Regions from separate parts of the Streptomyces sp. NPDC057302 genome, predicted to be linked through region 4. Evidence: riboswitches for the same ligand, from Rfam matches in the RefSeq annotation. Region 4 holds a riboswitch; each other region holds the start of a gene.
The links. Region 4 has a riboswitch for cobalamin ahead of ACFUPX_RS27350 (cobalamin biosynthesis protein). Riboswitches for the same ligand answer to the same signal wherever they lie in the genome.
Positions count from the first base shown of each region.

Region 1 (7,810 bases), on a different contig from region 4:
GTCGCCGCCGCGTCCTGGCCGAAGACGAACGCGTCCAGGGTGCGGGCGTGCGCCAGGCAGATCGCGAGGGCCACGAGGAGCACCGCCCCGCACATCCAGACGTCCGTCCAGCCCACCCCGCTCAACGAGCCGAGCAGCCAGAACAGGACACCGCGCGTCGTCTCCGCGTCCCCCGCCGTGAGGATCACGAACGAGGTGAGCGCGGAGAAGAGCTGCATCGCCGCCACCCCGGACAGGATCACCCGGTCGACGCTCCCGCCCAGGGTGTGGCTGAGCAGCAGGACCAGGGCGAACGAGCAGAGGGCTCCCACGAAGGCGCCCGCCGAGATCGACACCACTCCCCCGCCGACCCCCAGGACGACGATCGCGACCGCGCCCGTGGACGCCCCGGAGGAGACGCCGAGCACGAAGGGGTCGGCGAGCGGGTTGCGCAGGAGGGACTGGAGGACCGTCCCGCAGACCGCGAGGCCCGCGCCGCAGACCGCGGCCAGGAGCGTGCGCGGCATGCGCAGGTTCCAGACGATGCCGTCCCGGATGGGCGTCAGCGTCGCCTCTCCCCAGCCGAGGTGGGCCGCGAGCGCCGACCACACGTCCGGTACGGAGATGTCGGCGGGGCCGATCGTGACGGCCACCGCCACGGAGAGGACGAGGGCGGCGAGACCGGCCGTCCAGAGCAGGGTGCCGCGCATGCCGCCCGGGAGGGCTCGCGTCACTTGGTGAGCCCGAACTCACGCAGCGCGTCGGCGACTTGCTCCACGCCGTCCACCGTGCGGATCGTCGGGTTCATGGCCTGGCCGCTCAGCAGTACGTACCGCTTCTTCTTCACGGCGGTCAGGTTCTTGGTGACCGGGTTGGACTCCAGGAACGCGATCTTCTTCTTCGCGCTCTCCGCCGTCTGCGACTTGCGGGTGAGGTCGCCGATGACCAGGACGTCGGGGTCGCGGTCGGCCACCGTCTCCCAGTTGATCTGGGGCCACTCCTCGCGGGTGTCGTCGAAGACGTTCTTCACGCCCAGCTCGCGGGTGATGATGCCCGGCGCCCCGCAGCAGCCGGCGATGTAGGGGGCGTCGGAGTTGGCGAACCAGTAGAGGAGCTTCGTGCCCGAGGCGTCGGCGTCCTTGACGGTCTTGGTGGCCTTGGCCACCCGGCCCTTGAGGTCGCCGATCAGGCGTTCGCCGCGCTTCTCGACCCCGAAGGCCCGGGAGAGGTCCCGGACCTCGCCGTACACCGTGTCCATGGTCAGTGTCTTGACGCGGCTGCCGTCGCCGTCGCCGCTGTTGTCCTTGCCCGCGCAGTCGGAGGGCGAGACATAGGCGGGTACGCCGAGTTCGGCGAACTTGGCGCGGTCGGCGACGCCGCCCTTGCTGACCGTGGCCAGGAAGGAGGCGGTGACGAAGTCCGGTTCCTGGGCGAGGACCTTCTCGAAGGAGGGGTAGCTGTCGGCGAGCCGGTCGACCTTGGCGTTGTCCTTCTCCAGGCCCTTGAGCACGGGGTCCGTCCAGGTGCCGGTGCCCGCCATGCGGTCCGCGAGGCCGAGGGAGAGCAGGATCTCGGTGGAGCCCTGGTCGAGGGAGACGGCCCGCTGCGGGGGCGCCTTGATCTCCGCCTTCTTGCCGCAGGAGGAGAGGGTGAGGGGGTAGCCGTCAGCCTGCTTGGCCGCGGAGTCCGACGAGCCGGACGGGCCGCCGGACGAGCCGCAGGCGCTCAGGGTGACGGCCATGGCTGTGGCGAGGAAGCCGGACACGCCGGACATACGAACACGACGGGCTGTGGAGGACACACGATCCCTTGAGTCTCACGGCTCATACGCGGAGCCTGGCCTGCTTCGTCACCTCCGCCGCTCGGTGCGCGGGCGAAGGCGCCAGCAGGTCTTCGGACTCGGGGATCAGCCGGACGGGACGCCTTCCCAGGCGTCCGTGGACGCCCAGTGGCCGTGGCCCCGCCCGTCCCCCCTCACCGCTGCGCGTCAGTTCCGGATTCGCACCGGATTCCCTGGCCCTGGTGTGGGTCGACTGGCGTCCGCAAGCTATCACGCGAGGTCAGGAGGCCCGGTCGGGCCTCGGAGCGCCACGGTACGTACCGAACGACCACTTGTTGCCCTCGGGGTCGGCGATCGCGAACTCCCGGCTGCCGTACGGCTGGTCCTCGATCTCGCGGATGATCTCGACCCCGGCGGCGCTGAGCCGCTGGTAGAGGTCGTCCACGTGGTCGGTCACGACGTACGCGCCGAAGGTGCCCGGCTTCAGGCACCAGGCCTGGGACTTCTCGTCGTACGAGCCGAGCATGACGGCTCCGCCCTCGGGCCAGTCGAGCTCGGCGTGGGCCACGCGGTCGCCGTCCTCGTAGACGGCGGTCCGCAGGAAGCCGACCGTGCCGACCAGGAAGTCGATCAAGGCGGGGGCATCGTGGGCCTGGAGCGACGGCCAGACGTCGGGGGCGCGCCCGCCGGAGGAAGGCGTCGTGGAATCGGAGGCGGAAGCGGAGGCGGAGTCGGGGGCGGACGGGGACTTCGGCTGGTTCTCGGTGGTGTTCATGGGTCCTACTCTTCGCCCCCCGCACCGCTCCCGGCTTGGATATTCCGGCACTCTTCGGCCAGCCAGCCGCTGGGGCTCACTCCGGTGTACTGCCGGAAGTCCCGCACCAGGTGGGAATGGTCGTAGTAGCCGCAGTCGGCGGCGACGCGCGCCAGGTCGGGAGCGGCGCCCGCGGCCACCGAGCGCGCGACGGCGTTGCGGGCGCGCTGGAACCGCATGAGGCGCCCCGCCTGCTTGGGGCTCAGGCCCGTCTCCGCGCGAAAGAGCGTGGTGAGGCGGCGCTCGCTGAGCGCGACGTGCCGGGAGAGGCCGCGCAGGGTGCCGACGCCCTGGTGCCTGGCCAGCCAGGCCCAGGCCTCGGCGACCTCGGGGCGTACGGATCCGGCGGCGTCGTCGGCGGCCACGCGCTGCCTCAAATAGGCGGACAGGGAGGCGAACCGCTCCTCCCAGCCGCCCTGCTCGCACAGCAGCTCCCGTACGTCGGCGGCGCGGCGCCCCAGCACCTGCGCGCCGCACGTCACCAGGTCGCCCGCCAGCTCCGAAGCCGGTACGCCGAACAGGGCGCGGGCGGCCAGCGGGTGCACGGCGAGCTGGATGCCCGCCTCGTGCTCGGGCCTGACGACGTACGCCGGGGACTGGTGCAGGCCGCCGACGACGATGTCCGTGCGGGACGCCTCGGGGCCGCCCGCGTGCTCGGGGCTGTCGCCGGTGACGACGGGGCCGTCCAGCGAGAAGATCAGCGTCAGGTACGGGGAGGGCAGACCGCGGTGGAGTCCCGGCTGCTCGCCCACCGTGCGGTAGCCGACGGCGGACACCACCATGCCGTCGAGCCGCGGAGCGGCCCGCACGAACTCCCGGGAGACGGTCTCCATGCCTACCAGTATGCGACGGGCGGCCCTTCGAAGCAGGCCCCGGGCCCGCCGGCCGTCTGACGTGCCTACCCGCGCACGGGCGTCCCATGCCCGTTCCGTCCGGTGATGTCGATCATGGGAATTACCGGCCGGGCCCCATACGATGACCCGCCGCTCCGGACGGGGCGCGGACCGCTCTCAGGGGGCACACGAACATGGCAGTAAAGGCAAAGAGCAAGCTGGCCGTACTCGGCACGGCGGGCGCGCTCACCGCGGCCGTACTCGCGGGGACGGCCCTGTGGCCCAGCACGGACGCCACGGCCGCGGACGCCTCCACGACGACCGCGAAGACAGCGAAGACCGCCGCCGAGCTGAAGCACTGGCCCAAGCCGGTCGCGAAGAAGCTGGGCAAGGTCATCGCGAAGAACGAGCGCAAGGGCGCGTACGCCGTCTTCGACGCGGACAACACGACGTACCGCAACGACCTGGAGGAGTCCCTCCTGCCCTTCCTGGAGATGAAGGGGGTCCTGACCCGCAAGTCGATGGACCCGTCACTGAAGATCATCCCCTTCAAGGACACGAAGAAGCACAAGGAGAGCCTCTACAGCTACTACCTCCGGCTCTGCGACATCGACGACCAGGTCTCCTATCCGTGGGCCGCGCAGATCTTCTCCGGATTCACGCTCAAGGAGCTCAAGGGGTACGTCGACGAGCTCCTGGCCTACGACAAGCCCATCCCCGCCGAGTACTACGAGGCCGGGAAGGTGACGAAGACCGAGGTCAAGAAGCCCGAGTTCTTCACCGGCATGCAGGAGCTCTACAAGTCGCTGCGGGGGCACGGCATCGAGGTGTACGTCGTCAGCGCGGCCAGCGAGGACCTGGTGCGCATGGTCCTCTCCGACCCCAAGTACGGCTACAACGTGAAGCCCGAGAACGTCATCGGCGTGGGCCTCCAGCTCAAGGACCGCAAGACGGGCGAGGTGACCAGCTCCCGCAAGGAGATCGCGGAGGGCCGCTTCGACCAGAAGAAGCTCGCGGGGCGTGAGCTGACGCCGAACCTGTGGGCGCCGATGACGTGGTTCCAGGGCAAGCCTGCGGCCATCAACACGTACATCGACGAGTGGAAGAAGCCGGTCCTGGTGGCGGGCGACACCCCGGCGAGCGACGGCCCGATGCTGTTCCACTCCGCCGACGTGAAGCACGGCGGTGCGCGGGTCTGGGTCAACCGCAAGGACTCGTACATGAAGCAGCTCGACGGGATGAAGAAGAAGAACGCCGACCGCCAGCGTGAGCTCGGTCAGCAGGTCACCGCGGACAAGCGCTGGCTGACGGTGGTCCCGGACGAGATCCGCTAGTCGTCCCAGCTGCGTCTGAACCGCTTGCGCCGGGCGCCGCGCCCGCCCGGCGCAAGCGTCGTGCCGGGCGGGCCCGGCGCGTAGAGCACCTGCCAGAACACCGTCGCCGCGAGCACCCAGACGAGCCAGCCGACGCCGATCCCGGCGCCGAAGAGACCCAGGGCCAGGGGCGCGAGCACGCAGGGCAGGCCCCAGCCGAGCAGCCACGGGCGCTCCGCGCGGGTGACGAGACCGGTGAGCAGGCTGATGCCGAAGTACGCGGCGACGCTCAAGCAGAGCAGTCTGCGTACGCCGTCGGGGGCGGGCCCGTGGACGTGCTCGGCCGCGGCTCCCAGGCCCGCGGCGAGGGCGGCGATCGCGGCCGTCGTCACACAGTGCAGGAGCATCGCGGACCGGACGGACAGCTTGTCGGGGCTCAGGTGCGGCACGCCCGCGAAGCCGTACAGGAGCGAGAGCGTCCATACGCCGATGAGCAGGGCGAAGGAGCCGGTCGCCGTGACGGCGAGCGCCCCGTCCCAGTGGGTGTCGGAGGCCGCGGTGGTGATCTGGATGACGCCTTCGCCGAGCACGATGATGACGAACAGGCCCAGGCGTTCGGCCAGATGTCCCGACTCGGAGGGGGCCGCCGCGATCACCGGTGGCTCGCTCTCCGGGTGGCGCCGCTTGTCCTGGGGCCGGCCGCCCCGGTGCGCGATGGCCTGGTCCAGCTTGTCGCGTGCCCCGCGCAGCATGCGGTCGCTGTCGACCCCGAGCATGATCCCCAGGTCCAGGGCGATGCCCGCCGCCCACAGCCAGTAGCGGCCGGGCTCCGGCACCCAGAGCGAGATCAGCCACGGCAGGGCGCCCGCCCCGAACTGCGCGAGCGGCCAGTCCACGACGACCTGGCCGCGCCGCCAGACGCGGCCCGCGAGCCAGCGCAGGAAGACGTAGGCGATCACGAACGCCGTGACGTGCTCGTCCTCGTGGACGCCGGGGACCGCCGCGACCATCACGGCGAGGCCGAACATCGCCAGGAGCATGCTGAGCGCCCTGACGCGGTCGCCCTGGACGTTTCCGTAGACGGTGAAGCAGGCCCAGGCCGTCCAGAAGGCCAGGTACAGGAGGAGGTAGAGGCCCGTGTCGGCGAGGGAGGGGTCCTCGTGCAGCAGATGGGCTAGCTGGCCGACACCGGCGACGACGACGAGGTCGAAGAAGAGCTCGATCCAGGACGCGTGGCGTTCGGTCAGGGGTCGTGCCCCCGTGTCCGACTGCCCGGCTCCGGCTGCCTCGTCGTTCGTGGCCATGGCACCGATCATGGTCGGTGGGGGTCACTCCCGCAGCGCGGCGCCGTCCGGTCCAGCGGCGTTCACGGACCCCGAGGCGATCGCCTCGGTCAGTGCCTTGTGGTCCTCGGCGTTCTGCGCGGCGTACCGCAGCGCGAAGTCCGCCATCGCGCGGTCGAAGGTGTCGGAACCGCCCAGGTAGGAGGCGATGGCTATGCGGTCGCCGGAGCGTGCGTGGGCGCGGGCCAGGGCCGTGCCGCAGAGCCGGGCGTAGGAGCGCAGCTCCGTGGGGGACATGGCCTCGACGTCCGCCGAGCCCTTCATGTCGCGGAGCTGGCGCCAGTAGAAGGCGCGGCCCTGGGGGCCCGTCATCCAGCCGAGGAAGATGTCGCTCGCCGCCTGGAGGAGGCGCTGGCCCGCGACGACGCGGTGGCCGGGGTGGACGTAAGGACCCGGCGGAAGGTGCTCCTCCAGGACCGAGCGGGCCGCCTCCTTGATCTGGAGGAAGAGCGGGTCGTCGGTGTCGCGTCCGGCGAGGAGCACGATGAAGCAGCGGGTGCCGACGCTGCCCACGCCCACCACTTTCCGCGCCGCGTCCACGAAGTGGTAGCGGTCCAGGAGGAGTCGGCGCTCCTCGGAGAGCGTGGAGCGGTAGTCGCCGAAGATCTTGCGCACGGCCGCGAGTTCCGTGGCGCCCGCCGGTTCGACGAGCGGCGGGTCGTGGATGATGCGGCGCACGCCGTTCACCTCATGGGTCAGCTTGCCGAGCGCCTGAAGGCTCGTGCGGCGGCGGGCCCGGTCCAGGGTGGCGGCCACGCGCTTGCGGTGACGGGTGGACCGCACCAGGGGCAACAGGTCGCGCGTATCGGTCCGTTCGTACCAGACCGCCAGTTCGCCGAGCCCCGCCAGACGCCTCATCGACGTGCGGTACGCCGACACCGCCGCCCGGCACGCCTCGCGTCCGCCGCTCTCCGGATGGCCGTTGTCGCGCGAGGCCACGGCGATGCTGGCGGCCAGGCGTTTGACGTCCCATTCGAAGGGGCCGGGGCAGGTCTCGTCGAAGTCGTTGAGGTCGAAGAGCAGGGTGCGCTCCGGCGACGCGTACAGACCGAAGTTCAACAGGTGGGCGTCACCGCAGAGTTGGACCGTCAGGCCGGTGTTCCACTGGACGGCGAGGTCTCCCGCCATGACGGCGGCGGCGCCCCGCAGGAACGAGAACGGGGAGGCGGCCATGCGGGCGTACCGGATGGGCAGCAGCTCCTGGACGCGGGCCGCGCCCTGCCCCTCCAGGACGGCCACCGGGTCGGCGCGGTCGGCGGAGGGTATCCAGACGCCGTGCGAGGAGCGGGAGGCACGCTTGCGGGCGTCCTTGCCCTGGCGGGCACGATCCTCCGCAGTGGTCATCGCGCCTCTCCCCTCTTGCGTTCGGCAGCTCCCCTCGACAGCCTCCCGTCAGTAGCAGCCAATGCCGCCACGGGCGCGCACGCATGCCGGGTACGCCGAACGGGTGAACCGATCCCGAGTGCGTAGGGCCTCAGCTTCCGTCAGCCACCGCCCACGCCGCCACCTTCTTGGCAAGGGCGCCGCCCGCCCGGGTCCACGCGAAGTGGTCCAGAGGGCCGCCCGCCTCCTGGGCGGAGTACTGGACGCGCGTGACGCGGGCGGGCGGCAGCTTGCCGACGAGGTGGTCGACGGCGGGCGCGGGGGCCCAGGTGTCGCCCTCCACGCAGACCGCGAGGACGGGCAGGGCGAGGGTGCGCAGGGCGGCTTCGTAGTCGTGCGGGGAGCCCGGGGACCAGTAGCGGCCC
Region 1 is NZ_JBHUZJ010000130.1:2,696-10,505, forward strand. It holds gene ACFUPX_RS42355 (FecCD family ABC transporter permease) at 1-689, opposite strand, end outside; gene ACFUPX_RS42360 (ABC transporter substrate-binding protein) at 710-1,753, opposite strand; cobalamin riboswitch at 1,846-2,032, opposite strand; gene ACFUPX_RS42365 (VOC family protein) at 2,040-2,534, opposite strand; gene ACFUPX_RS42370 (helix-turn-helix domain-containing protein) at 2,540-3,406, opposite strand; gene ACFUPX_RS42375 (haloacid dehalogenase-like hydrolase) at 3,601-4,740, shown strand; gene ACFUPX_RS42380 (low temperature requirement protein A) at 4,737-6,023, opposite strand; gene ACFUPX_RS42385 (DUF2252 domain-containing protein) at 6,048-7,406, opposite strand; gene ACFUPX_RS42390 (alpha/beta fold hydrolase) at 7,537-7,810, opposite strand, start outside.
Region 1: it holds a riboswitch for cobalamin, as region 4 does, so the genes downstream of both, ACFUPX_RS42360 (ABC transporter substrate-binding protein) here and ACFUPX_RS27350 (cobalamin biosynthesis protein) in region 4, are expected to answer to the same signal.

Region 2 (7,810 bases), on a different contig from region 4:
GACATCGGAGCCGCGCTGCCCGTCCGCCGCCACGTTGAAGCCGCCGTCCGTGTTCTGCTGGCTCGCCAGGAACTTGCGGGCCTTCTTGATCTCGGCGCCGTACGTCGCCGCGTCCAGAGACAGCCCTTGAACCGCGAGGGCGGCGGAGTTGACCGAGTTGCCCGACGCGCCGGGGAAGCCGCCGTCCGTCAGCTGCTTGGAGGCGATCCAGGCCAGGGCTTTGTCGACGGCCTTTCCGGAGCCGGCGTCCTTCACCAGGTCCAGGGCCATGGCGGCCATCGCGGTGGAGTCCACTTCGGAGTCGCCGGTCGAGGGGATGAGGCTCGGCCAGGCGCCCGACGACTTCTGCAGGCTCGCCAGGTAGGCGGCCGGGGCAGCGGCCGCCGTGTTCTCCCCGGCGCGCAGCTGGGCGATGACGCCGAGGGACTGCGAGAACACGGAAGGGGCGTACGTGTAGGCGCCCTTGGCGGGGCAGCTGCGGTCCGGGGCCTGACTCGGGGCCTTGCAGACCGCCTTGTCGAGCGCCGCGATCAGGTCCTGACCCGCGAAGTCGCGCGGGTCGCGGCCGACAGCCTGCGCGAGCACCGCCACCTTGCCGAGCGAGCCGCCCGAGGCGTGCGAAGTACCCACACCTGTCCAGTCGTTGACGGTACGGCCCGGCGACGAAGCGTCCTTGCCCTTGTCGTCGAGGAAGTCGACGATGCCGCGCAGCACGTTGTTGCCGTGGCCGGTGGCCGCCAGGGCGTAGGCGCCGTCGATGGTCAGGCCGTAGTCGGCGAAGCCCGTCCCGGCGATGTTCTCGTAGTAGTGGCCCTGCTTGAGGCGGGAGCCGGCGGTGAGGTAGGCCGTGCCCTTCTTCAGGTCCGGGCCCTCACCCTTGGCCCAGGGCGGGTTCGGGCCGCCCGTGCCCGGAGGGTCGGAGGGGTCGGCCGGGTCCGACGGATCGGTGGTCGGCGGCTGCGGCGGGTCCGGCCGCTTGGTGGTGAGGGCGGCGAGGCTGGTGCGGGCACCGGCGAAGGCGGCGCTCCACGTCGGGTAGATCTCCGGCTCGGTCGCGCCTTCGTCGGAGCCGAACCCGCCCGCCTTGGTCTGCTGCCGCGACAGCCAGGAGACCGCGGCGTCCGCGCGCTTCGTGTCACCGAGGAGACGCAGCGCCTGGGCGGACTTGCCGGTGGTGTTGACGTCACCGGTGGCCACACCCGCGTAGGCGCCGAAGGCCCCGCTGGGCAGCTGGGCGGCGCGCAGGTTCTTGCGGGCCTTGGTCACGGCCTCGGAGTGCCCGCCGGCCTGCTGGAGAGCGATCGTCGCGTACGGCGTGGTGGCGGGGTCGCTGTAGTTGCAGGAGTCGCCGTCGCGGATCAGCGTGGGGCTGAAACCGCCGTCCTTGCACTGATGGGTGGCCACCCGCGCGACGGCGGCAGCGGGCGGACGAACCCCGGCGCGCTGGAGCGCGAGCACGGCGAGTGCCTGCGTCTCCACGTCCCCCACGTCCGGGAAGTCGCCCTTGGCGACGCATCCCGACGTGCCGCCTTCGGTGCACGCGCTCTTGGCGAGATCGCCCGCCAGGTCATGGCCGCCGAAGGAGCGCGGATCGCCCTCGGTGCTCACGGCGAGCAGAGCGAGCAGCGCGGCCCCCGAGGGGCTCGGCGCTTTGCCGCTGCCCTGCGGGTAGGCGAACTCGTCGCTGTGCGCGGCGAGATAGGACTTCATCTTGTCGAGCGTCCCGCTGCCGCCACCGGCGGCGGCGAGGGCGAGCGCGGTCTGGGCCGTCTGGTAGAGATTGGGGCCCTCTGCGCCCTCGTCCTGCAGGTGGTCGCCGTCGGTGAGCCTGCCCTTCAGCCACTTCTGCGCCGCGGGCAGGTCGACCTCGCCGGGATCGACGTCGGGCGGGGTGTCACCGGGATCGCTCTGGCCGCCCGCGCGGACCTGGGCGGGCGTGAAAGAGGGCCCGCCGCCGGCGCCGTCCGGGTCGGTCGGCCCGAACACCCACGCCTCGACCGCGCCGTTCTTGGGCTTCTGGCTCATGGCACCGAGCGGGCTGTACGTCCAGTAGTCCTGCCCCGGTGGTGCGATCCAGTACGACCAGTACGCGGACGCGGGCGGGGTGAGCTTGCACGCCTCCTCGCCCTTGGTCGGGTACTGGCCGCCGGAGTCGAACTCGGCATGTCCGAGGCGGCAGATGAAGGCGGGCCCGTCGTGCTCGGTGCCGACCGTACTGAAGCCGGCTTCGTGCAGGAGGTCGTAGCCGGTGGTGGGACTCGCGTCGCAGCCGCGGACGAGGCCACCACCCCAGTCGGAGAAGTCCACCGCGACGACCGCCCCCTTGGACGGGGTGCAGTTGGCCATCGGATCGGCGGCCGCGGGAGTGGCGTGGTGCAGCGTCAACGCCCCACCACCCACCGACAAGGCGGCCGCGCACAGCAGCGAGACGCATCTCGCGCGTATTCCCCGGCCCGGTCTGTTGCTGGTCCCCACCACTGCCCCCTGGACGTTCACCGTGGCAGAGGTGTGCGTGACCGGCGGTCCGGGGCCGTAGCCCGCACAGAGGAACCGTCCGTACCACGCCGTAGTCCGCGACGGCGTCAGTGCTTGTCCCCAGACCAGGTAATCCGGCTCGTCCGCCGTGCAGTTGAGATGCGCGGCGAACCTACGGTTGCGGGTCAGCGCCGGAATTCGACCGGCTTCCCCTGGTGGCTGAGCTTAGATTCGGGCGAATTAGAGCACAGTTACGAATGAGGTGACAAGGGTGTGCGGGACTTGTGATGTTCGAGTAACGTCCCGTGCTGCCGAGCGGGGGAATCTGGTGCGACTCCAGAGCTGACGCGCAGCGGTGTGGACCGGCCGGAGGGCCGGAACAAGCCCGAATGCCCGACCGGCCCTGCAAGCAAGGACGTCGCACCACGCGCTCGGGCGACGGCCACGTGCCACCTGGCCTGGCCCTTCGTACACTCCCGTACTCGGCGCCGACCGGCGGAGGGACGTGCGGCCGACGCCCCCTCTTCCCGGGAGCACCCCGCCATGACCTCCACCCACGCGGCCCGCCGCACGCTGCTGGCCCTGCCCGCCGCACTCACCGCCCTCGCCCTGACGGCGCTGCCCGCCGCCGCGACGGCCTCGCCCGCCCAGATAGCCACATCCAAGACGAACGGCGTGTCCTACCTCAGATCCCTGCAAGGCGCCGACGGCTCCTACGCGGGCGCGGGACTCTCCAATGAATGGGCCTTCTCAGCCTTCGCCGCGGCAGGAACGGCGGCCGTCGACGTCATACCCGGCGGCGATGCCACCAAGAACGCCCGCACCGTCTACCGCAACCACCTCGCGGCCGCGGGCTGGCCGGGCACGTCGCCGGTGGTCACCGACTACGAGCGCGGCATCATCAACGCCTACTCGGCGGGCATCGACCCGGCCCGGGTGTCGGCGAGCCGCAACCTGATCGCCGACACCTACGCCTACTGGCAGAACTCCGCGCCCGGTTACTGGGGCACGCCCACCAACTTCAACGGCACGGTCTTCGCGCTGCTCTCGCTGGGCGGGGCCAAGACCCAGGCCGGAGCCCAGCGGGTGCCGCAGGCGCTCCTCGACAAGTCGGTCGCCACGGTCCGCGCCAACCAGCACGACGACGGCGGCTGGAACTTCAGCAAGGCCGAGGGAGATCCCGCCGCGCTCGCCGCCGCCAGCGACATCGACATGACCGGCGCGGCCATGGCCTCCCTGTGCGTCTCCGGCGTCCCCGCCGCCGACCCCGCCGTCACCAGGGCCAAGAGCTTCCTGAAGTCGAAGCTCATCAACAACTCCGGCGCCTTCGACGCCATGTTCGGCGCCAACACCGACTCCAACGGCTGGGCGGTATCGGGCCTCAACGCCTGCGGCATCAACCCGCAGACCGGCGACTTCCTGACCCGGGCGGGCAAGACGCCGGTGGACTTCCTCATCGCCCAGCAGTTCAAGCCCGGCGGCGGCTTCAAGTACCTGCCCACCGACACCACTCCATCCGCCTACGCCTCCATCGACGGCCTGCGTGCCGTCGTGGGTGGCGGCTTCGCATCGGCCCCTCCGGCCCCGGCCACCGTGGGCGCTTCGCGTTGGGTGGCCACCACTGGTTTCACCCCGGGCACCCAGACGAACCTCGCTCTGACCGTGGACGACGGCACCTCGCTCAAGGTCTGCTCCGTCACCTTCACGCCGACCGCGTCAACGACCACCCTCGGGGCGGTCGTTGACGCGGCAAGCAGCTCCGCGGTGCCGGCGGGTTGCATCACGGCCGTCACTCCCGGCAGCGGAGGCGGCACGATCACGGCCCTCAACGGCAAGGCCAACTCCGGGGGCTCGGGGTGGAAGTCGAGTGTCGACGGGGCGTCCGCCGTCGCGGCGAGCCGCGGCACGCAGATCAAGGCCGGAGACACGATCTCGCTGCGTTACAGCAGCTGACAGCCGCACGCTGCCGCGCCGGGCACCGAAAAGACGGTGCCGGGTGCGGTTGTGCGCCTGGGCTGTGAAGAGTTCGCGCACGATTCTTGGGAATCGGGCACATGATCGGTCGCATGAGCGGAAAACTCGGAGGGCTCACCCGGCGCCTGCGCACAGGTCGGGCGCCGACTCATGCGATGGGAGAACGATCAATGATGTTCACTCGGGTACGGAGCAGAGCGCGGACCGCCGCGCTCGCGCTCTCGGCCGTCGCGGCCCTCGCCCTCGGCGCGACCTCCATGGGCGGTGCGGCGGCGGCGCCCGCTCCTGCCCCCGCCCCCAAGAAACAGGGGCCGACCTCGGTGGCGTACGTCGAGGTGAACAACAACAGCATGCTGAACGTCGGCAAGTACACCCTCGCCAACGGCGGCGGCAACGCCTTCGACGTCGCCGTGATCTTCGCGGCGAACATCAACTACGACACCGGCAAGAAGTCCGCGTACCTGCACTTCAACGAGAACGTGCAGCGCGTCCTCGACAACGCCTCCACCCAGATACGGCCGTTGCAGCAGAAGGGCATCAAGGTCGTCCTCTCGGTTCTCGGCAACCACCAGGGCGCGGGCTTCGCCAACTTCCCCTCCCAGCAAGCGGCTTCGGCGTTCGCGAAGCAGATGTCGGACACCGTGACCAAGTACGGCCTCGACGGCATCGACTTCGACGACGAGTACGCCGAGTACGGCAACAACGGCACCGGCCAGCCCAACGCCAGCTCGTTCGTGCACCTGGTGTCGGCGCTGCGCGCGAACATGCCCGGCAAGATCATCAGTCTCTACAACATCGGCCCGTCCGCGACGCGCCTCTCCTACGGCGGCGTCGACGTCTCGTCCAAGTTCGACTACGCCTGGAACCCGTACTACGGCAGCTGGCAGGTCCCCGGCATCGCCCTGCCCAAGTCGAAGCTGTCACCGGCGGCCGTCGAGATCGGCCGGACCTCGCAGAGCACGGTCACCAGCCTCGCCCGCCGCACCGTCAGTGAGGGGTACGGCGTCTATCTGACGTACAACCTCGACGGCGCGGATCGCAGCGCCGACGTCTCCGCGTTCACCAAGGAGCTGTACGGCAGCAACGCCGTCTACACGCCGTAGGGCGATCGCGCGTCGCGCCTCCGACAACGATGTCGGGGGCGCGACGCGCGGCCCCCGCGCGAAGTGCGATACAAGGCGCAGGACGTGAGACAGGAGCACCCGAAATGCGCATTCCCGGCCCCGAGCATCAGGAAGACGGCGGGCTGAGCGCCGTCGCGGCCGCGGGCGGACTGCACCGGTACCAGTTACGCCTGCACGAGGCACACGGACCCGTCGTGCGCTTCCAACTACCGGGCGCGGGCACGGCCGTGTCGGTCGCCGACCCCGTACTTCTGGAGGCCACGGCACACATCGACAAGCGGCCCGAGGAACTGTTCGCGTTCCTGGACCCGCTGTGCGAGGCGGGCAATCTGCAAGTACTGCCCGCCGACGAGCACACGCCCTGGCGCCGACTGCTGCTCTCGGTGCTCGCCGGACGTCCGGCCCACGAGCGGCACTTCGCGCGCTTCACCGAGCTGGCGCAGGAGCTAGCGGACCGCTGGGCCGGACAGGCTGAGGACGAACCCGTCGAACTGCAACAGGAGTTGACCGCGCTGTCGCTCCGGATGATCTGCGGGTTCGCCCTCGGCGGCGCGGAGACCGACACGGACCGTGTCGTCGCCGCGTTCGAGGAGGTGCTCACCGAGCACCTCGGGCGGCTCTACCAAGTGCCGATGGACCCGCGCTCGGCGGAGCGGGCCGATGAAGCCCTCGCGTATCTGCGCGCGACCGTCGACCGCGTGGTGGCGGCGCATCGCGCGGCCGGCCGCACCGACAGCAGCGACCTGATCGGGGCGCTCGTCGAGGCCGGTCAGAGCCCGGCGCGGATCCGGGACACCGTGATGGTGACGCTGCTCGCCGCCCACCACACCACCGGCGTCGCCGTCTCCTGGACGCTGCACCTGCTGGGCCGCCACCCCGAGGCGGCCGACCGCGTGGCCGCCGAACTCGACCAGGTGCTGGGCGAGCGCGCCGCGCCCGACCACGGCGATCTGCGGCGGCTCACGTACCTGGACATGGTGCTCAAGGAGTCCATGCGCCTCTTCCCGCCGGGACCGTACGGCGCGCGCGAGACGACCGAGGATCTGGTCCTTGGTCCCTACGAGATCCCTGCCGGGACGACGGTGTTCTATCCCTTCTGGGCGGTGCACCTGAACCCCGAGCACTGGCCCGACCCCGAGCGTTTCGACCCCGAGAGGTTCACGCCGCAGGAGGTGGCCAAGCGCCCGCGGCTCGCGTACGTCCCCTTCGGGATCGGACCACGCGGCTGCGAGGGCGCGGCGCTGGCCACGGTCGAGGCCCAGCTCGTCCTGGCCGTCCTCCTCAAGCGCCTGCGCTTTACGCCCGCGCCGGGGCATGAAGTGACGCCGGTGGAACGGTTCGTGCTGTGGGCGCGGGACGGTATTCGGATGACGGTGCGGCCCCTGGACGCGGGGGCGTCGGTCCGGTGAGGCCAGGGGCTACGAGGGCTCTTTGGTCCTCGCGGTGCTGCGGTCGAGGTACTCCTCGACCGCAAGGCGCACCAGCGTGTCCTTCGCGCGCCTCTGGTCGTCCTGCCGCTCGCGTGGCCGCTTCCTTCGGTCGACGACGCTCCACAGGGCCCGGACCGTGCTGTCCCTGAACTCAGGCCCCAGGGACAGTACGGCCACGACGGCTCGGTCGCGGTCGTCGGCGTGCACGCTGCGCTTGGCGATGAAGTCGAGAAGTGCCTCGGCGGCCAGTGGCCTGTACTCCTCGCCCCCGGACAGCATGAGATCGACCAGCTCCTGCTCCTCGGTGGAGTAGGTGTCCCAGTGCCGGGAAGCCGCCTTCGCGGCGTGCGCTGCCGCATCGCGGAATCGGTCGCCGAGGCGGACGAGCCGTCCCATCGACTCCACCTGGTCGTAACTGTCGGTGCGGCGGTCGCGCAGCGTGCCGCACAAGATCCGGGCCGCGTGGGTGGTGTGCTCATCGCCGAGGGCGGTCAGACAGTCGGCGATGGCCATGCGGTCGTACGGCGCAAGCCTTGGACGGCGAGCAGCGCGACGCAGGGCTCCGGCCGCTGCTGCGGTATGTCCGAGTCGATTCAGGACCAGGGCAGGGTCCTCGTGGAAGTCATGGCCCTTGACCGCCCTTCTCAGCAGGACCTTCGCCCTGCGGTGCTGGTCCGGCCCCAGCTTGAGCAGGGCGGTTGCCGCCCTGTAGCGGGCCGCCGGGTGGAGTCCCGGGCGTCGGGACGCGGAGTACAGGATTCGGGCTGTCTCGTCGGCGTACCGGTGGTCGAGACAGAGCAAGAGGGC
Region 2 is NZ_JBHUZJ010000021.1:59,550-67,359, forward strand. It holds gene ACFUPX_RS17630 (prenyltransferase/squalene oxidase repeat-containing protein) at 1-2,475, opposite strand, end outside; cobalamin riboswitch at 2,582-2,734, opposite strand; cobalamin riboswitch at 2,794-2,870, shown strand; gene ACFUPX_RS17635 (hypothetical protein) at 3,019-4,428, shown strand; gene ACFUPX_RS17640 (endo-beta-N-acetylglucosaminidase H) at 4,623-5,552, shown strand; gene ACFUPX_RS17645 (cytochrome P450) at 5,657-6,982, shown strand; gene ACFUPX_RS17650 (HEAT repeat domain-containing protein) at 6,992-7,810, opposite strand, start outside.
Region 2: it holds a riboswitch for cobalamin, as region 4 does, so the genes downstream of both, ACFUPX_RS17630 (prenyltransferase/squalene oxidase repeat-containing protein) here and ACFUPX_RS27350 (cobalamin biosynthesis protein) in region 4, are expected to answer to the same signal.

Region 3 (7,810 bases), on a different contig from region 4:
CGCAGCATCCCGGAACGCCTCAAGACCGATCCCGAGACGGTTGAGCGTGACCTCATCAAGCTGGTGCTCACCATCGTCGAGCTGCTGCGTCAGCTCATGGAGCGGACAGCACTGCACCGGGTGGACCAGGGCGACCTGTCGGAGCACCAAGAAGAACGCGTGGGTATGACGCTGATGATTCTCGAGGAGCGTATGGGTGAGCTCTGCGATCGGTACGGCCTGACCATGAAGGATCTCAATCTCGACCTGGGCCCCCTGGGCTCGCTGCTCCCGCCCGGATCCGATTAACCCGGCTGAGCCCGTGGAGCCGCACCGGTCAGCCAGGTGCGGCGCCGATCGCCGTGGTGCGCCCGGCCCGGGAGGCGGTAGCGGGCGCGCAAGCGGCGGCAACAAGCATCAGCAGCAGGACAGGAACCATCGCGGCGCGCAGCCCGTGGTGCTCGCCGAGGAAACCGAGGGCCGGCGGTCCGGCGAGGAGGGCGACGTAGCCGATCCGGGAGGTCAGCGCGACGCGGCCGGTGGCGTCCGGTCCGGATTCGCCCGCCGCGGAAAGGGCCAGCGGGAATCCGAGGGAGGTGCCGAGCCCCCACAGCAGCACGGCGCAGCCTGCCGCTACCGGAGAGTCCACGAAGGACACGAGAGCTATGCCGACGGTCGTCACCAGCGCGCCGCCGCCGAGCATCGCGGGCCGGCCGACCCGGGCGACCATGGGGCCGCCGGCGAAGCGACCGACCGCCATGGCGGCGGCGAAACCGGCGTACACCAACGAGCCGAGACCGGTGGGCATGTGGTGGCCGTCGACCATGAGGAGCGGCAGCCAGTCCGTGGCGGAACCCTCGGCCAGCGTCATGCCGAGGACCAGGCCACCGATGAGCAACAGCCGCAGGTCGAGGTACAGCCGTCGTTCCCGGACCTGTCCATCGGCGTCGTGTGCGGACGTGGTGTGGCCGTCCCCGACGCTGCGGCCGACACCGGGGCGCAGTCTTGGCACCGCGAAGGCGAACAGCGCGGCCACGAGGAGCAGCACGACCGTGAGATGCCAGGACACCGGGAAGTGGGCAGCGGCGCCGGCCACACCCAGGCCCGCCCCGACCACCGTGCCAAGGCTGTAGCAACCGTGCAGGGCCGGCAGTACGGGTCTCGCGAGCTCCCGCTCCACCCCGGCACCGTCAACATTGCTGGCCACCTCCGAGAGGCCCATGCCGGCGCCCAGAAGCAGCAGGCCGAAGGTCACCAGAGGTGCCGAGGAGGCCGCCGTGCCCAGGGCCATCGCGGTCACGCTGGCCAGTACGAGGGACATGCCGGAAAGGATGACGGGCCGCGTGGAGAACCGTGCCACCAGCGCACCGGCCACCAGGATGCCCATCATCGAGCCGATCGACATGCCGAAGAGCACCAGGCCCATCTCGGCGGTGGAGGCATCCAGCTGGTCCCGGACACCGGGGGTCCGGGTGACCCACGTCGCGAGCGACACACCGGGGATCGCAAAGCACAGCTGCAGTGCGACGCGGTGACGGGCTATCAGCTGGCTCGGGCTGACGGTGTCCATGAGGGCGCGAGCTTCCGGAGGCGAGATGGCGGGCGTATCCACGTACCCTAACCTCGCCCTGGCGCCGCCCGGTTGTGGTGATCACTTGGCACTCGTAGCGGAACTCGTATCGGCACTCGTATCGACCTGCACGGCACGGTCGCCGACGGAGCCGTTCGCGCAGCTTACGGGACAGCTCTCAGGCCCGGCAGGACACGTCGTGCCTGGGCAGTCTGCCGTCGGCGAGATAGGCGTTGACCTGCGCATCCGCGCATGCGTTGCCGTAATCGCCGTAGATTCCGTGCTGGTGGGCGCCGGGCAGGGTCACCAGGCGGGAACGGGACCACCGTTCACGGACCTGGCGTGCGCCGGAGTAGGTGGTGCGGGTGTCGCCCGTGGCATTGACCAACAGGGCCGGAACGTCGTTGTCGACCACGGTCGGCGCCTCCGCCGGAGCGTCCCAGAACTCGCACGCCGTGATGTTGTACGACAGAGGAGCGGCGAAGGGGTGCTTCTTGCGGCCGGCCTGGATGTCGCGCCAGTAGCTCTCGGTCCCACGCTTCGTCGCGACGTCTCCGCACAGGATGGCGGCCTGCGCGCTGCCCTGCTGCGAACCTGCCTCGGTGGTCATGGCTGCGAGCAGCTCGGACAGCCCCGCTCCCGGCTCGACGTGCTGTCCGTCGGCGGCGCGTGCGAGTGTTCGGGTCGCGGTGGCCAGCTCGGTCCGAGACGTGCCCGAGTCGCTGCCCAGACCGCTGAAGTGGACGAGGGGAACGAAGTGTTCGTCGACGCGGAAGTCACCGACCCGTAGGGGCTTTTCGGCCGCGGCCTGTCGTATGCCGCGCACGGTGGCCAGCACGGCGCCGGTGGTGCGGCCCAGGGCGAAGGTGTCGTGCCTGGCGGCGGTCCAGGCCGCCCAGGCGTGCAATGCCCGTTCGTTGGCATCCGTGGAGTCGGCGAGCAGGGTCTGGGTGTACCGGGCGGGGTCGATGACACCGTCCAGCACCATCCGGTCGGTCCGCCCGGGAAACAGCTCGGTGTAGACCTGACCCAGGTAAGTCCCGTACGAGTAGCCGAGGTAGGAGATCCGCTGCGCGCCCAGCGCGGCCCGGACGACATCCATGTCCCGGGCGGTGTTGCGGGTGGTGACATGGGGCAAGACGTCTGCGTTCGTCTCGCGACACCGCTTGGCCAGCTCGCGCTGACGGGCGACCGACTGCTTGAACCCGGCCCGGCCCTTGCCGGCCGAGAAGACTGTGGAACCGATGTCCCAGCCGCAGTTCAGCGGTGTGGAGCGGCCGACGAAGCGCGGGTCCAGGCCGATGAGGTCATACTTCCGAGCCACCTTCCCCATGGCCGCGCCGACCGTGAGCGGCATGTCGAGACTGGGCCCGCCCGGACCGCCGTTGTTGAGCATGAGGGGGCCCACGCGGTGTGCCGGATCGGTGGCGCGCAGGCGGGAGACGGCAATGGTCAGGGTTCGGCCGTCGAGATCGGAGTAGTCGAGCGGCACGGTGAGGTCGGCACACTGGGCGCCCGCGGCATCCAGCTTGTGCCCGGTGGTGTCGTCGGGGCCCAGCGCGCAGTCATGCCAATTGATGTCCTGGGCGTGGTACTGCCCGAGCCCCGATAATTCCTGGACTGGATCCAAGGCCGTGACGGGTGACGTTCCCGCTGCCATGGCCAGGATCGCGACGACGCCGACGGCCGCTTGCCTACCTCTGATGATCTGCATGTACCGCACGCTAGGCGCGTCATCGCCAGGTATCGCTGCGGGCACCCCCCGAGTCTTGCCTAGGGATAGCCCTACTGACGCATGCCACCTGTTGCGCCGGGCGCCGATGTGCTGAGGTGGGGAAAGCCCTGGAACAGCCGCCCTGTGCCCCCGGAGAGCGACCTTGCGCAGCTTGACGTTTGTCATCGGTACGGGCCGCAGTGGTTCCACCGCGCTGTCCCGCATCCTCAACTCCCATCCCGACGTGCTCAGTCTCAACGAGTACATGGCTTCGGTCGGTGACGTGGCCTTCCCCGAAGGCCGCGTATCGGGTGCCGAGTTCTGGGAGACCCTGTTCCGGCCCACCTCGTACTTCGCGAACATGATCCGCAGTGGGGTGCTGATGCCGGAGTTCCTCTACACCCGCAGTCCGGGGCGGTATCGGGCGGAGACCGACGGCATCCCCGCTCTCTCCCTCATGGTGCTGCCGCACCTCACCGATGACCCGGACGGCCTGCTCGACGAGATCGGTGCGGCGGTCGTCGGCTGGCCGGAGCGTGCCGCTGCCGCACATCACGAGGCGCTCTTCGAGCTGCTGGCCACACGGTTCGGCCGCACCGCGGTGGTGGAGCGCTCCGGTTATTCGACGGGCTGGGCGGCGGGGCTTCTCTCCGCCTTCCCGTACGCGAAGTTCGTGCACCTCTTCCGGGACGGCCCGGACTGTGCGCTGTCCATGAGCCGCCACCCCGGGTATCGCACCATCACTTTGCTGCGTGAGATCAGGGAACGGACAGGTGTCGACAACTTCGGCGACCTGACGGAGGAGCAGGTACGTTCCCTTCCCCCGGACCTGGCGCCCCTGCTCGAAGACACCTTCGACGCCGCACTCGTACGGGACCGCGAATTTTCCCTGCGACGGTTCGGCCGACTCTGGTCCGAACTGGTCGTCCAGGGCACGCAGTTCATCGGCAGCCTGCCCGAGGGTCGGCGCATGACGCTCGCCTACGAGGACCTGCTCGACACACCTCAAGAGGAACTCGCCCGTCTCGCCGCGTTCGTCGGGGTCGAACCGTCCCCGCGGTGGCTGGACAGCGCGTGTGCTCAGCTAGACAACAGCCGCCGCGGCTCCGCCCGCAAGCAGCTGTCGGCCGCGGAATTCCAGGACCTGAGGGACAGCTGTGCCGCGGGCACCCGAGCGCTGGAGGGGAAGTCGGCGGATGCGTGACGGCTCTGTCGTCCTTCAGGTCACCCGGGCCGATGGCCGGGAGGGGCCGGGGTGAGGTGCTCCTGGCGGCGTGCGCCACAATGAGCGCACGAGGCGACGGGGACCAGGAAGCCGGTGCGAATCCGGCGCGGTCCCGCCACTGTGACCGGGAAGCGATCCTCCCGCACGCCACTGACCGCGGTACGCGGCCGGGAAGGCGGAGGCGAGCGACGATCCGGGAGCCAGAAGACTGACCCGTCGCCGGTCCAACGTAGGGGCGAGGACACCCCGGAGAGGATCGATGTGACGACGCATGCCCGGACGGAGCCGGTGCGCGGATCGCAGCCAGGCAGGCGAGGTGTGCTGGCCGCCTCAGGCGCCCTGGCGCTCGCCGGGAGCGGCCTGCTCGCCGGCTGCGGCGGTGACACCAAGGACGGGGGAGGCAGCGACCGGTTCCGCGCCGCGTTCACGTCCGGCGGCTCGCAGGAGACCCTGGACCCGCACGTCGCACCGAACTTCGTCGACCAGGCCCGCGCCAAGGCCCTCTACGACACACTCGGTACGTACGCGGACGACATGTCGCTGCGCGAGAGGCTCGCGGAGTCATGGGAGAGCGACACCTCGGGGACCCGTTGGCGCATACGCCTGCGCAGGGCGACGTTCCACGACGGGAAGCCGGTCACCGCGAAGGACGTCCTGTACAGCTACCGCCGCGCCGCCGACCCCGAGACCGGATCGCCCTCGCAGGTACTGCTCTCAGCGATCGACTTCACCGCCAGCAAGGCAGACGGAACGCGGTCCGTCGTCTTCGTGCTGAAAGCGCCGAACTTCGAGTTCCCCACCGTCTTCGCTGGCCCCGGCACCGAGATCATCCCGGCCGGGACGACCGACTTCCGTAAGCCGGTCGGCTCCGGTCCCTTCACCTATGTGTCGTTCACCCCCGGCGGCACGGCCCGCTACCGGAGCTGGAAGGACCACTGGGACGGAGCCCCGCACATCGCCGAGCTGGAGATCGTCCCCGCCAACGAGGAGTCGGCTCGGCTCAACGCCCTGCTGTCCGGGCAGGTGCACTACGGTGCCGACATGTCCGGCTCCTCCGTGGAACGGCTGAAGAAGGACGGCTCGACGCGGCTGCTCACCGCGGAGCGGGCGACCACGCAGCAGCTGCTTCTGCGCACGGGACGCGCGCCGTTCGACGACTCCCGCCTGATCCGTGCCGTGCAGCTGGGGCTCGACCGTGAAGCGCTGGTGCGGATCGCGCTCGCCGGGCACGGCGAGGTGGGCAACGACCTGTTCGGCCTCGGCCTGCGCGGCTACCCCGAGGACCTGGAGCCCCGGGAGCGGGACGTCGACGAGGCACGGAGACTGGTGAAGGACGCCGGAGCGGACGGCCTGCACATCACCGTGGAGACCAGCTCCGTGGATGCCGCGTGGGAGCCCGCAGCTGATCTGATGGCACGCCAGCTGGCCGAGGTCGGGCTGAAGCTGAGGGCTAACACCCGCGCGTCCAGCACCTACTTCAGTGAGATCAGGACCAAGGGCGTCGCCGCGTTCAACACCACGTCCACCCTGCCGGTCTCCGATTTCCTGCAGCAGCGTGTGCGCGGCGGGGCCGCCCGTAACCAGACGCAGTACGCGTCGAAGAAGTTCGACGCGCTGCTGGACCGGGCCCGCACCAGCCGTGACGAGCAGGAGCGCCTCGGTCTCCTCTCCCGTGCCCAGAAGATCGCCCGTGAGGAGTCGGGGCTACTCGTGTGGGCGTTCTCCGACGCCAACGACGCCATCGCACGGTCGGTCAGCGGCCTGCGCGCCGCGCCCCCGAACTCACACGACTGGGCCCGCTTCGACCGGGTCCGCATCAGCTGACGACGTGCGCGGCTACGTTCTTCGACGCTTGCTGTTCGCTCTCCTGCAGTGCCTGGTGGTGCTGGTGGCCGTGTTCGCCGTCGGCTCGCTGCTGCCCGGCGACACGGCCGATGTGCTGCGCGGTGAACTGGGCACGCCCGAGCAAGTCGCCGCACTGCGTGCACAGTTGGGTCTCGACGAGTCGGCCTGGACCCGGTTCTGGCAGTGGCTGGGGCACCTGTTCACCGGAGATCTGGGCCACTCCCTGACCACCGGAGTGTCCGTCGGCGACGACATCGGCCGACGCTTGGGGGTGACCCTGTTGCTGGGTGTACCGGCGCTGGTGCTCGTCACTGTGCTCGCACCTGTGGTGGGCACCGTGTCGGGCCTGCGGGAGGGAAGCCGCGTCGATCGCGCCCTGAACACGGCCGCGGTCGTGCTGCACGCCGTGCCGGAGTTCGTACTGGGACTGCTGCTGGTCGCCTCGGTGTCGCTGACGGCCGGTCTGCTGCCCGCCACCGCCGTCGGCATGGACACCACCGCACTCCTCGCCCAGCCGGCCGTCCTGGTGCTCCCCGTCACCGTGCTCACGGCCCGGCACCTGTGCGATCTGGCGCGGCAGATCCGCGCGGGTGTGGCGGCCGAGCGGCACGGCGCCGTCGCCGGGCATCTGCGCCTCCTGGGCATGCGCGAGCGCACGGTGGTGCTGCGTCACGTGCTGCCGGGGGCGCTCGGCCCCGCGGCCCAGCAGTACGCCCGCTGCGTGGAGGGGCTGCTCGGCGGCGCCGTACTGGTGGAAGCGGTCTTCGGATTCAGGGGCCTTGGCAACGGCTTCGTCGAGGCGGTCCAGAACCGTGACCTGCCGCAAGTGCAGACGTACGCGCTGCTGTTCGCCGGGACGGCTGTCCTGGTGAACCTGATCGCCGACCTGGTCGCCCACCGCCTCGCACCCCGCCGAGAGGTGACCGCGTGACCCCGCCCCCTACGACGTCCTCCCTCACGGCCGCGACAACTCCCCGCCGCCCCTGGATCGCCCTGATCCTGCTGGGTGTGCCCGTGCTCCTGGCCCTGCTGGGACCGCCGGTGGCCGGCGACGACGCGCCCCGCCACGACGCCCTGCCCTCACAGCCGCCCGGCGCCGGACACCTGCTCGGCACGGACGTCCTTGGCCGCGACGTGCTCGCGCTTGTGCTGCGGGGCGGCGCCTCCGTGGTGGGCAGCTCCCTGGCCGCGCTCGCCGTGGGGGCGGCGCTGGGCATACCGCTGGGGCTGCTGGCCGCAGGACCACGTCGGCAACTCGACGAGACGGTCATGCGCACCATGGACCTGCTCCTCGCCTTCCCCGGACTGCTCGTGCTGATGACGCTGGCGGCGACAGGCCACCGCGACTGGTTCTGGCTGGTGACGGTCGCGGGGGTGCTCCAAGTCCCGGCCGTGGCACGCCTGGTGCGCGGCGCCGCGCTCGCACCCGGCTCACGGAGTGTCGTCGAGGCCCTGAGGATGCAGGGGCACGGCTGGG
Region 3 is NZ_JBHUZJ010000008.1:51,076-58,885, forward strand. It holds gene ACFUPX_RS08650 (gas vesicle protein K) at 1-288, shown strand, start outside; gene ACFUPX_RS08655 (MFS transporter) at 317-1,549, opposite strand; gene ACFUPX_RS08660 (alpha/beta fold hydrolase) at 1,728-3,263, opposite strand; gene ACFUPX_RS08665 (sulfotransferase) at 3,436-4,467, shown strand; cobalamin riboswitch at 4,570-4,699, shown strand; gene ACFUPX_RS08670 (ABC transporter substrate-binding protein) at 4,750-6,312, shown strand; gene ACFUPX_RS08675 (ABC transporter permease) at 6,317-7,264, shown strand; gene ACFUPX_RS08680 (ABC transporter permease) at 7,261-7,810, shown strand, end outside.
Region 3: it holds a riboswitch for cobalamin, as region 4 does, so the genes downstream of both, ACFUPX_RS08670 (ABC transporter substrate-binding protein) here and ACFUPX_RS27350 (cobalamin biosynthesis protein) in region 4, are expected to answer to the same signal.

Region 4 (7,810 bases):
CTTGTTGAGGATCACGCCCCCGATCCGCACCTCGGGGTCCCAGGACGCGAAGCCGTGCACCAGCGCGGCGACCGAGCGGGACTGGGAGGAGGCGTCGACGACCAGGACCACCGGCGCCCGCAGCAGCTTCGACACATGCGCGGTGGAAGCGAGTTCAGCCTGCCCCGAGGCCCCGTCGTACAGCCCCATGACGCCCTCGACCACGGCGAGATCGGCGCCGCGCGCCCCGTGGTTGAGTAGGGGCGCCACCATCCCGGGCCCGCACATGTACGCGTCGAGGTTGCGCCCGGGGCGCCCCGTGGCCAGCGCGTGATACCCGGGATCGATGTAGTCGGGCCCCACCTTGTGCGGGGACACCGCGAGCCCGGCCTCCGCGAACGCAGCCATCAGACCCGTGGCCACGGTCGTCTTGCCGCACCCGGAAGACGGCGCGGCAACGACAAGCCGAGCTACCACTCGATGCCCCTCTGGCCCTTCTGACCGGCGTCCATCGGGTGCTTTACCTTGGACATGTCGGTGACGAGATCGGCGAACTCGACCAGGGCCTCGGGTGCGTAGCGCCCGGTGATGATGACGTGCTGATGCCCGGGGCGGTCCCGCAGGACCTCGATCACCTCGGCCACGTCGATCCACCCCCAGTGCAGGAGGTAGGCGAACTCGTCGAGGACGTACAGCGAGTACGTCTCGGCGGCGAGGTCGCGCTTGACCTGCTCCCAGCCCTCGCGGGCCTTGTCCTCGTGGCTGGGCTCGCCCTCGGCGGGCGCGCGCTGGATCCACGACCAGCCCTCGCCCATCTTGTGCCAGTCGACGGGGCCGCCCTCGTCGCTCGCGCCCAGGACCTTGAGGGCGTTCTCCTCGCCGACCTTCCACTTCGCCGACTTCACGAACTGGAAGACCCCGATGGGCCACCCCTGATTCCAGGCCCGCAGCGCCATCCCGAACGCGGCGGTGGACTTCCCCTTGCCGATCCCGGTGTGCACCATCACCAGCGGCCGGTTGCGCCGCTGACGCGTGGTGAGCCCGTCGTCCGGCACCACGTTCGGCTGTCCCTGCGGCATCTCAGGCCACGCTCCTCATCCGAGTTCCTTGTACGTCCTTGACGAGCCCGGCGATGGAATCCGCCCGCAGTTCGTCCAGCGTCACGACGGTCCCGCCGAGCTCGCCCGCCAGCTGCCCCGCGAGCCCGAGCCGCACGTGCCCCGACTCGCAGTCGACGACCACGGAAGCGATCCCGGCGGCTTCGAACAGCCGCGCGGCACGCCCGGCGCGGGCCACCGGCTCCACGCCTCCCGTGGCCCGCCCGTCCGTGACGACCACGACCAGCGGACGCCGCGCCGGGTCCCGCAGCCGCTCCACCCGCAGCACGTCGTGCGCCTTGAGCAGCCCGGCCGCGACAGGGGTGCGCCCGCCCGTGGGCAGCGTCTCCAGGCGGGCCGCCGCCGCGTCGACGGAAGAGGTGGGCGGCAGCGCCACCTCGGCGTCGGACCCACGGAAGGTGACGAGGCCGACCTTGTCCCGCCGCTGGTAGGCGTCGAGCAGCAGCGAGAGCACCGCTCCCTTCACGGCGCTCATCCGCTGCCGCGCCGCCATGGACCCGGAGGCGTCGACGACGAAGAGCACGAGGTTGCCCTCACGCCCCTCGCGCGTCGCCTGCCGCAGATCGTCCCGCCGCACGACGAGGCCACGCCCCACGCGCCCGCGCGCCCGCTGATGCGGGGCGGCAGCCTGCACGGTCGCCGCCAGGTGCAGCTTGGTGAGCGCCCCGCGGGGCCGCCGGGCCCCGGTCGTCCGCCCGTGCTCGGTCCGCGCCCGGGAGCGCCGCCCCGCGGCGCCCTCACCGAGGCCGGGCACGGTCAGCGTCTTCGTACGGAACGGCTCGGAGGCCCGGACGGCCTGCTGCTCACCGGCACCGCCACCGGTGGCGGGGGCCTGTGCGGGCTCCTGCTCCTGCGGGCCGCTCTCGCCGTCGTCGGCCGGTGCGTCGTGGGGATCACGCTGGTCGGGCACGTCAGGCGCCTCGGGCGCGTCGGGCCCTTCCTGGGGCGGCTGCCCGCCCCCGTCGGGACCGCCCCCGTCGGGGCCGTCGCCGTCCGGCTCCGGGTCGTCGTCGCCGTCGCCGTTCTGCTCCAGCGTGTCGTCGAGCTTGTCCTCGTCGAGGCCGGGCGCGTCGAAGGGGTTGCGCCGGCGCCGGTGCGGAAGCGCCAGGAGAGCGGCCTGGCGCACGTCCTCGGCGAGTACGTCCTCGCGCCCCGCCCAGGCGGCAAGCGCCGTCGCGGTACGCGCCATCACGATGTCGGCCCGCATCCCGTCGACCTCGAAGGCCGCGCAGGTCGCCGCGATCTGCCGCAACGCCCCGTCGCCCAGGCGCACGTGGGGAAGCAGCGCGCGCGCCGCGACGATCCGCTCCCGCAGCGCGGACTCGTCGTCGTGCCACCGCGCGGCGAAGCCCTCCGCGTCGTCGTCGTACGCGAGCCGTCGGCGCACGACCTCGACGCGCTGATCGGTCTCGCGGGACGCGGCGACCTCGACGGTGAGCCCGAACCGGTCGAGCAACTGCGGACGCAGTTCGCCCTCTTCGGGGTTCATGGTGCCCACGAGCAGGAACCGCGCGGCATGCCGCACGGACACGCCCTCGCGTTCCACGTACGAGGCGCCCATGGCGGCGGCGTCGAGCAGCAGGTCGACCAAGTGGTCGTGCAGCAGGTTGACTTCGTCGACGTAGAGGATGCCGCGGTGGGCGTCGGCGAGCAGGCCCGGCTCGAAGGCCTTCACGCCCTCGGAGAGCGCCCGCTCGATGTCGAGCGCCCCGACGAGACGGTCCTCGGAGGCGCCGACGGGCAGCTCGACCATCCGCGCGTCGCGCACGGAGGCCCCGCCCGCGTCGTGCGGGCCGTCGGGGCAGGCGGGGTCGGGGGCGGCCGGATCGCAGGAGAAGCGGCACCCGGCGACCACGGGCACCTGCGGAAGCAGGGCGGAAAGGGCCCGCACGGCGGTGGACTTGGCGGTCCCCTTCTCCCCGCGGACGAGCACACCGCCGACAGCGGGCGAGACGGCGTTGAGCAGCAGGGCGAGCCGCAGATCGTCCTGCCCGACGAGAGCGGTGAACGGATAGGGGGTACTCACAAGGCCTCCATTACGTGGTTCAGGGCGGGGCGGGGGACAGCGGATCTCAGCCGTCCGCCTCCGCCGGTCATGAGGGCGCCCCGGGTGCGATGAAGGGGAGGCCGGAGGGGGCGCCGTTCTCGATCAGGCCGAGCAGCGCGTCGGTGTCCGCGTGTTCCTCGATCAGGTCGCCGAGGAGGTCGAGCTGCTCCTCGCGCAGCGCCCCGAAGCTGGTGTCGGGCGCGGGCACGAAACGGCGCCCGGCGGCGCGGGCCACCTCGGTCAGGAAGCGGCGTCGGAACGCGTCGCTCTCCAGCGAGCCGTGCCAGTGCGTGCCCCACACCTCGCCGACGCGGCAGCCGTCCAGGAAGGGCTCTCCGCCCAGGACTTCGGCGACGCCGTGATGGATCTCGTACCCCTCGACGGGCTCACCGAGGGCCTCGCCGACCGGCCGTGCCAGGGTCTTCTCGCGCGCGAAGCGCACGCGCACGGGCAGCAGTCCGAGGCCGTCCACGGCCCCCGCCCGCGACTCGACGTCGTCCTCGATGTGTTCGCCGAGCACCTGGAAGCCACCGCAGATCCCGAGCACGGGACGCCCCTCGGCGGCGCGCCGCGCGATGGCGTCCGCGAGACCGCGCTGGCGCAGCCACTCCAGTGCCCGGACGGTGCCGCGTGTTCCCGGTACGACCACGAGGTCGGCGTCGAGGAGCTCGTCGGCCCGGTCCACGAACCGTACGACGACGCCCGGTTCGGCGGCCAGGGCGTCCACGTCCGTGAAGTTCGACATCAGGGGCACGGCGCAGACGGCGACCCGCAGCACGTCCTCACCGACCGGGGGAGCGACGACGGACTCCCGGACGGCGCCCCGCAGGGACACCCGCAGCCCGTCCTCCTCGTCGATGCCGAGGCCGTGCCGGAACGGCAGGACACCGAACGTGCGCCGCCCGGTGAGGTCGAGGAGCATGTCGAGCCCCGGTTCGAGCAACGAGACGTCGCCCCGGAACTTGTTGACGAGATACCCGGCGACCAGCTCCTGGTCCTGGGCGCTCAGCAACGCGGTCGTCCCGAAGAAGGAGGCGAAGACGCCCCCGCGGTCGATGTCTCCCACCACGACCACGGGGAAGCGGGCGGCCCGCGCGATCCCCATGTTCACGATGTCCGTGCGCCGCAGATTGATCTCGGCGGGACTGCCCGCGCCTTCGCAGATCACGGCGTCATAGCTGCCCCGAAGTTCTTCGAGGCATCCCACGACGGTCGAGAGCAGCGCTTCCTGCCGCCCTCCGTGGTAGCCGCGCGCCGTCATCTCGCCCACGGGCTTGCCCATGAGGACGACCTGGCTGCTGCGGTCGCTGCCCGGCTTGAGCAGTACGGGGTTCATCAGCGCGCTCGGCTCGACCCGGGCGGCCTGCGCCTGCATGGCCTGGGCCCGCCCGATCTCGGCGCCTTCGCGCGTGACGAAGGAGTTGAGGGACATGTTCTGCGCCTTGAAGGGCGCGACGGAGACGCCCTTGCGGGCCAGCCACCGGCAGATCCCCGCGGTGACGACGCTCTTGCCCGCGTCGGAGGTGGTCCCGGCAACGAGCAGTCCGCCACTCATGAGGCGCCGCCTTTCCGCATAGTGCTGACCACTGCCGCGACCCCCAGGGCCAGCAGCCCGACCCGTCGCGACAACCGCACGGCCCGCTCGATGTCCGCCACTTCGACGGCCCGCCCGCCCGTGTTCAGGACGGGGCGCTCCTCCACCCGGCCTCCGTACGAGAGCGTCCCCCCGAGCCGCACCCCCAACGCCCCGGCGAAGGCGGCCTCTACCGGCCCCGCATTGGGGCTCGGATGCCTGGCGGCATCGTCCCGCCAGGCCCGCAGCGCTCCCTTGGGAGCATCCCCGGCGACGGCCGCGAGTACCGCGGTGAGCCGGGCGCCCGGCCACCCCAGGACATCGTCGAGCCGCGCGGAAGCCCACCCGTAGCGCCGGTACTTCACGGACTTGTGCCCGACCATGGCGTCGAGCGTGTTCACGGCCCGGAAGGCGACGAGGCCGGGGACCCCGCCCAGAGCCCCCCACACCAAGGCGCCGACCACCGCGTCGGACGTGTTCTCGGCGACGGACTCGACCACGGCCCGCGCGATGCCGTCGGCGTCCAGGGCCTGCGGATCGCGCCCGCACAGATGCGGCAGCCGCTCCCGCGCCACCTCGTCGTCCCCGGCGGCGAGCGCACCGCCGATGGCCCGCGCCTCACGTCCAAGGGAGGTCCCGCCGACCACGGCCCAGGTCGTGGCGGCGGTCAGCGCGACGGATGCGGCACGTGCGTCCCGTACGAGGGAAGAGGCGAGAACGGCGGCGCAGGCCGCGCCCCCGGCGCACACCACGGTGTGCAGGGCGCCCCACCCGCGGTGGTCACGCCACAGCACCCGCTCGACAGCGCCCGCGGCCCGCCCGAACGCGGCGACCGGATGCCCGCGGCGAGGATCGCCGAGGAACAGATCACCGAGGAGGCCGGCGGCAGCGCCGTACGCGAAGTCGCGATCGGCACGCACGGGTTCAGCCGGCCGGTACGTGAAGGGGAGCGAGCAGGGTCACAGGAACCGGCAACGGGCGGCCGCGCATGGCGATATGTCCTCACTCAGGGTGTCCGCGCCCTGGTTCGACGTGACCGGCGGGGAGAGTTCCTGGCTTCCGAGGAGTCGAACCCTCGATGACAGTGGCGGGACCGCGCCGGATTCACACCGGCTTCCTCTCCTGCCGCCGTAATGGCTCCGGCAGTCCACCACGCCCGCGAACGCCCGTCAACTTGCCGTTGACCTGGGACGGGAGAGTGTGCCGAGGCCCACATGAGGCCGGTTTTTCCCTAGGCCTGGAAATTGAACTTTCCTAGACTGGAACACGACAACCGGAGAGCGGTCCAAGAGTCATTTGGTCCGGGTCGTTACGTGGTGCGGTGGTTCTCGGCGGACCTGTCGGCCCGCCGACATCACGGCGCTATCGTGCGGACACCGGCTCTCTGGTAGGGGGAGGTCGGCGTGGGCAATGAGAAGTCGTCCGGACGGTTGTGGCGCAGGAGCAGCTTCAGCGGGTACGACGGGGACTGCGTCGAAGTCGCCTTCGTGCGGGAGGCGGTGATCGTCCGTGATTCGCAGAACCCCTCGGCGCCACATGTCGTCTTCTCCGTCGGGCGCTGGCAGGCGTTCCTGAGCGCTTTCGTCGGCGCGGGGGGAGAGGGAGGGGGAGCAGGATGACCGAGCGTCATCTCGCTGAAGCGCGGCACTTGGTGAACGGTGTGCGCGGGGGGAAGCGGAAACCAGCAGGGGTCGTCGCGGTCGTGGCGGGGTGTGTGCTGCTCGGCGCGGCGGCCACGCTGGTCGGCGCGGCGGCTTCCCAGCTGGTCGAGGGCACGGCCGCACGGCTGGCCGTCTGGTCCTCCGCGGCCATGGCGGCCGCGGTGTCCATGGGGCTCTGGTGGGGCTTGGCCGAGTTCAGGCAGGATCATCGGCCTCGGCCCTGGGCTCGGACTGCTGGGCGGGAACCACAGCACGGCGGTCGTCGCTGAGCGTGGGCGTCGCCCCTGTCTGCGAGATCAGTTTGGTGAGCTGGCGGCTGAGTGCGACGACGGGGGCCGAGAAGAGGGCGATCACCGATCCGACCGTCCAGAAGCCCGTCATGCCCACGACGGCCAGAACGACGAGCACTCCGGTGAGCGTCAGCGCCAGGACGAGTATGCAACCGGTGCAGTAGACGATCCTGGTCGTGAACATCCGGACGTTGTCGTCCGTGCGATGGCGGTCCAGCGTGTCCATCCGGTCCGTGCGGCCCTGGTCGGTCATCGCTTCGCGGACGAGTTGGTTGTAGGAGGGGCCGGACGCCGTCGGCTGCTCGGAAGCGGCGTCGGCGTCGGCATCGTCGGCCGTGCCGGTGGAGGCCCCACCGGCACCTTGCGCACCACCCGAACCGCCGTTACGCCACGGCGCCTGCCTGATGGCCGCCAGAACCCCCCGCCACCACTCTCGCAACGCGGCTGGCATCTTGAGGCCTCCTCGCTCCTCCCGGACTCCTTGGGTCCGGAAGATCAGCTGCTGTCAATGCCGTCCCTGACCCGATTGATCAGGTCGATGGCCTGCTCTCCTGCGTACGCGGTCTCGCGGAGAGCCTCGAAGCACTCCTGGTGCCGCACGATCAGCTCGTGGTCGTCACGGATCGACTGGTTCCCCTGGGCTTCCAGGTAGAGCAGGTCCTCGTCGTCGAAGAAGCCGAGCAGAATGAAGCTGCTCAGCGTGGAGTAGTGGGCGCCCGCCGTGAACGGCAGAACCTGGAGGGACACCTTCGGGCGCGTCGATACGTCGATCAGGCGCTGCAACTGGGCCCGCTGCACGCGCGGTCCGCCGACCTGCCGGTGCAGTGCGGCCTCGTCGACGATGAAGAACGTCCACGGCGGGTTCTCACCCTCCAGAGCGCGCTCCTGGCGCAGTGTCCGCAGCTCCACGATCTTCCCTGCCCGGTCCTCGTCGAGGCGCGGCGCGAGGAGGGCGGTCGCGTACTCGTCCGTCTGCAGAAGGCCGGGCACGATGACGGGGTTGTAGGTGCGAAAGGACGCGGCCGCGCTTTCGTACCCCAGGTACTGACTGAACTGCTGCCCGATGACGTCGTTGTACCGGGCCCACCAGCTCGGACCCTTGGAGCCGCGGGCGGCCTCTTCCAGCTCCTCGGTGAGTTCCG
Region 4 is NZ_JBHUZJ010000045.1:401-8,210, reverse strand. It holds gene ACFUPX_RS27370 (cobyrinate a,c-diamide synthase) at 1-456, opposite strand, end outside; gene cobO (cob(I)yrinic acid a,c-diamide adenosyltransferase) at 450-1,058, opposite strand; gene ACFUPX_RS27360 (putative cobaltochelatase) at 1,060-3,123, opposite strand; gene ACFUPX_RS27355 (cobyric acid synthase) at 3,191-4,699, opposite strand; gene ACFUPX_RS27350 (cobalamin biosynthesis protein) at 4,696-5,637, opposite strand; cobalamin riboswitch at 5,742-5,876, opposite strand; gene ACFUPX_RS27345 (DUF397 domain-containing protein) at 6,121-6,336, shown strand; gene ACFUPX_RS27340 (hypothetical protein) at 6,574-7,119, opposite strand; gene ACFUPX_RS27335 (helix-turn-helix domain-containing protein) at 7,164-7,810, opposite strand, start outside.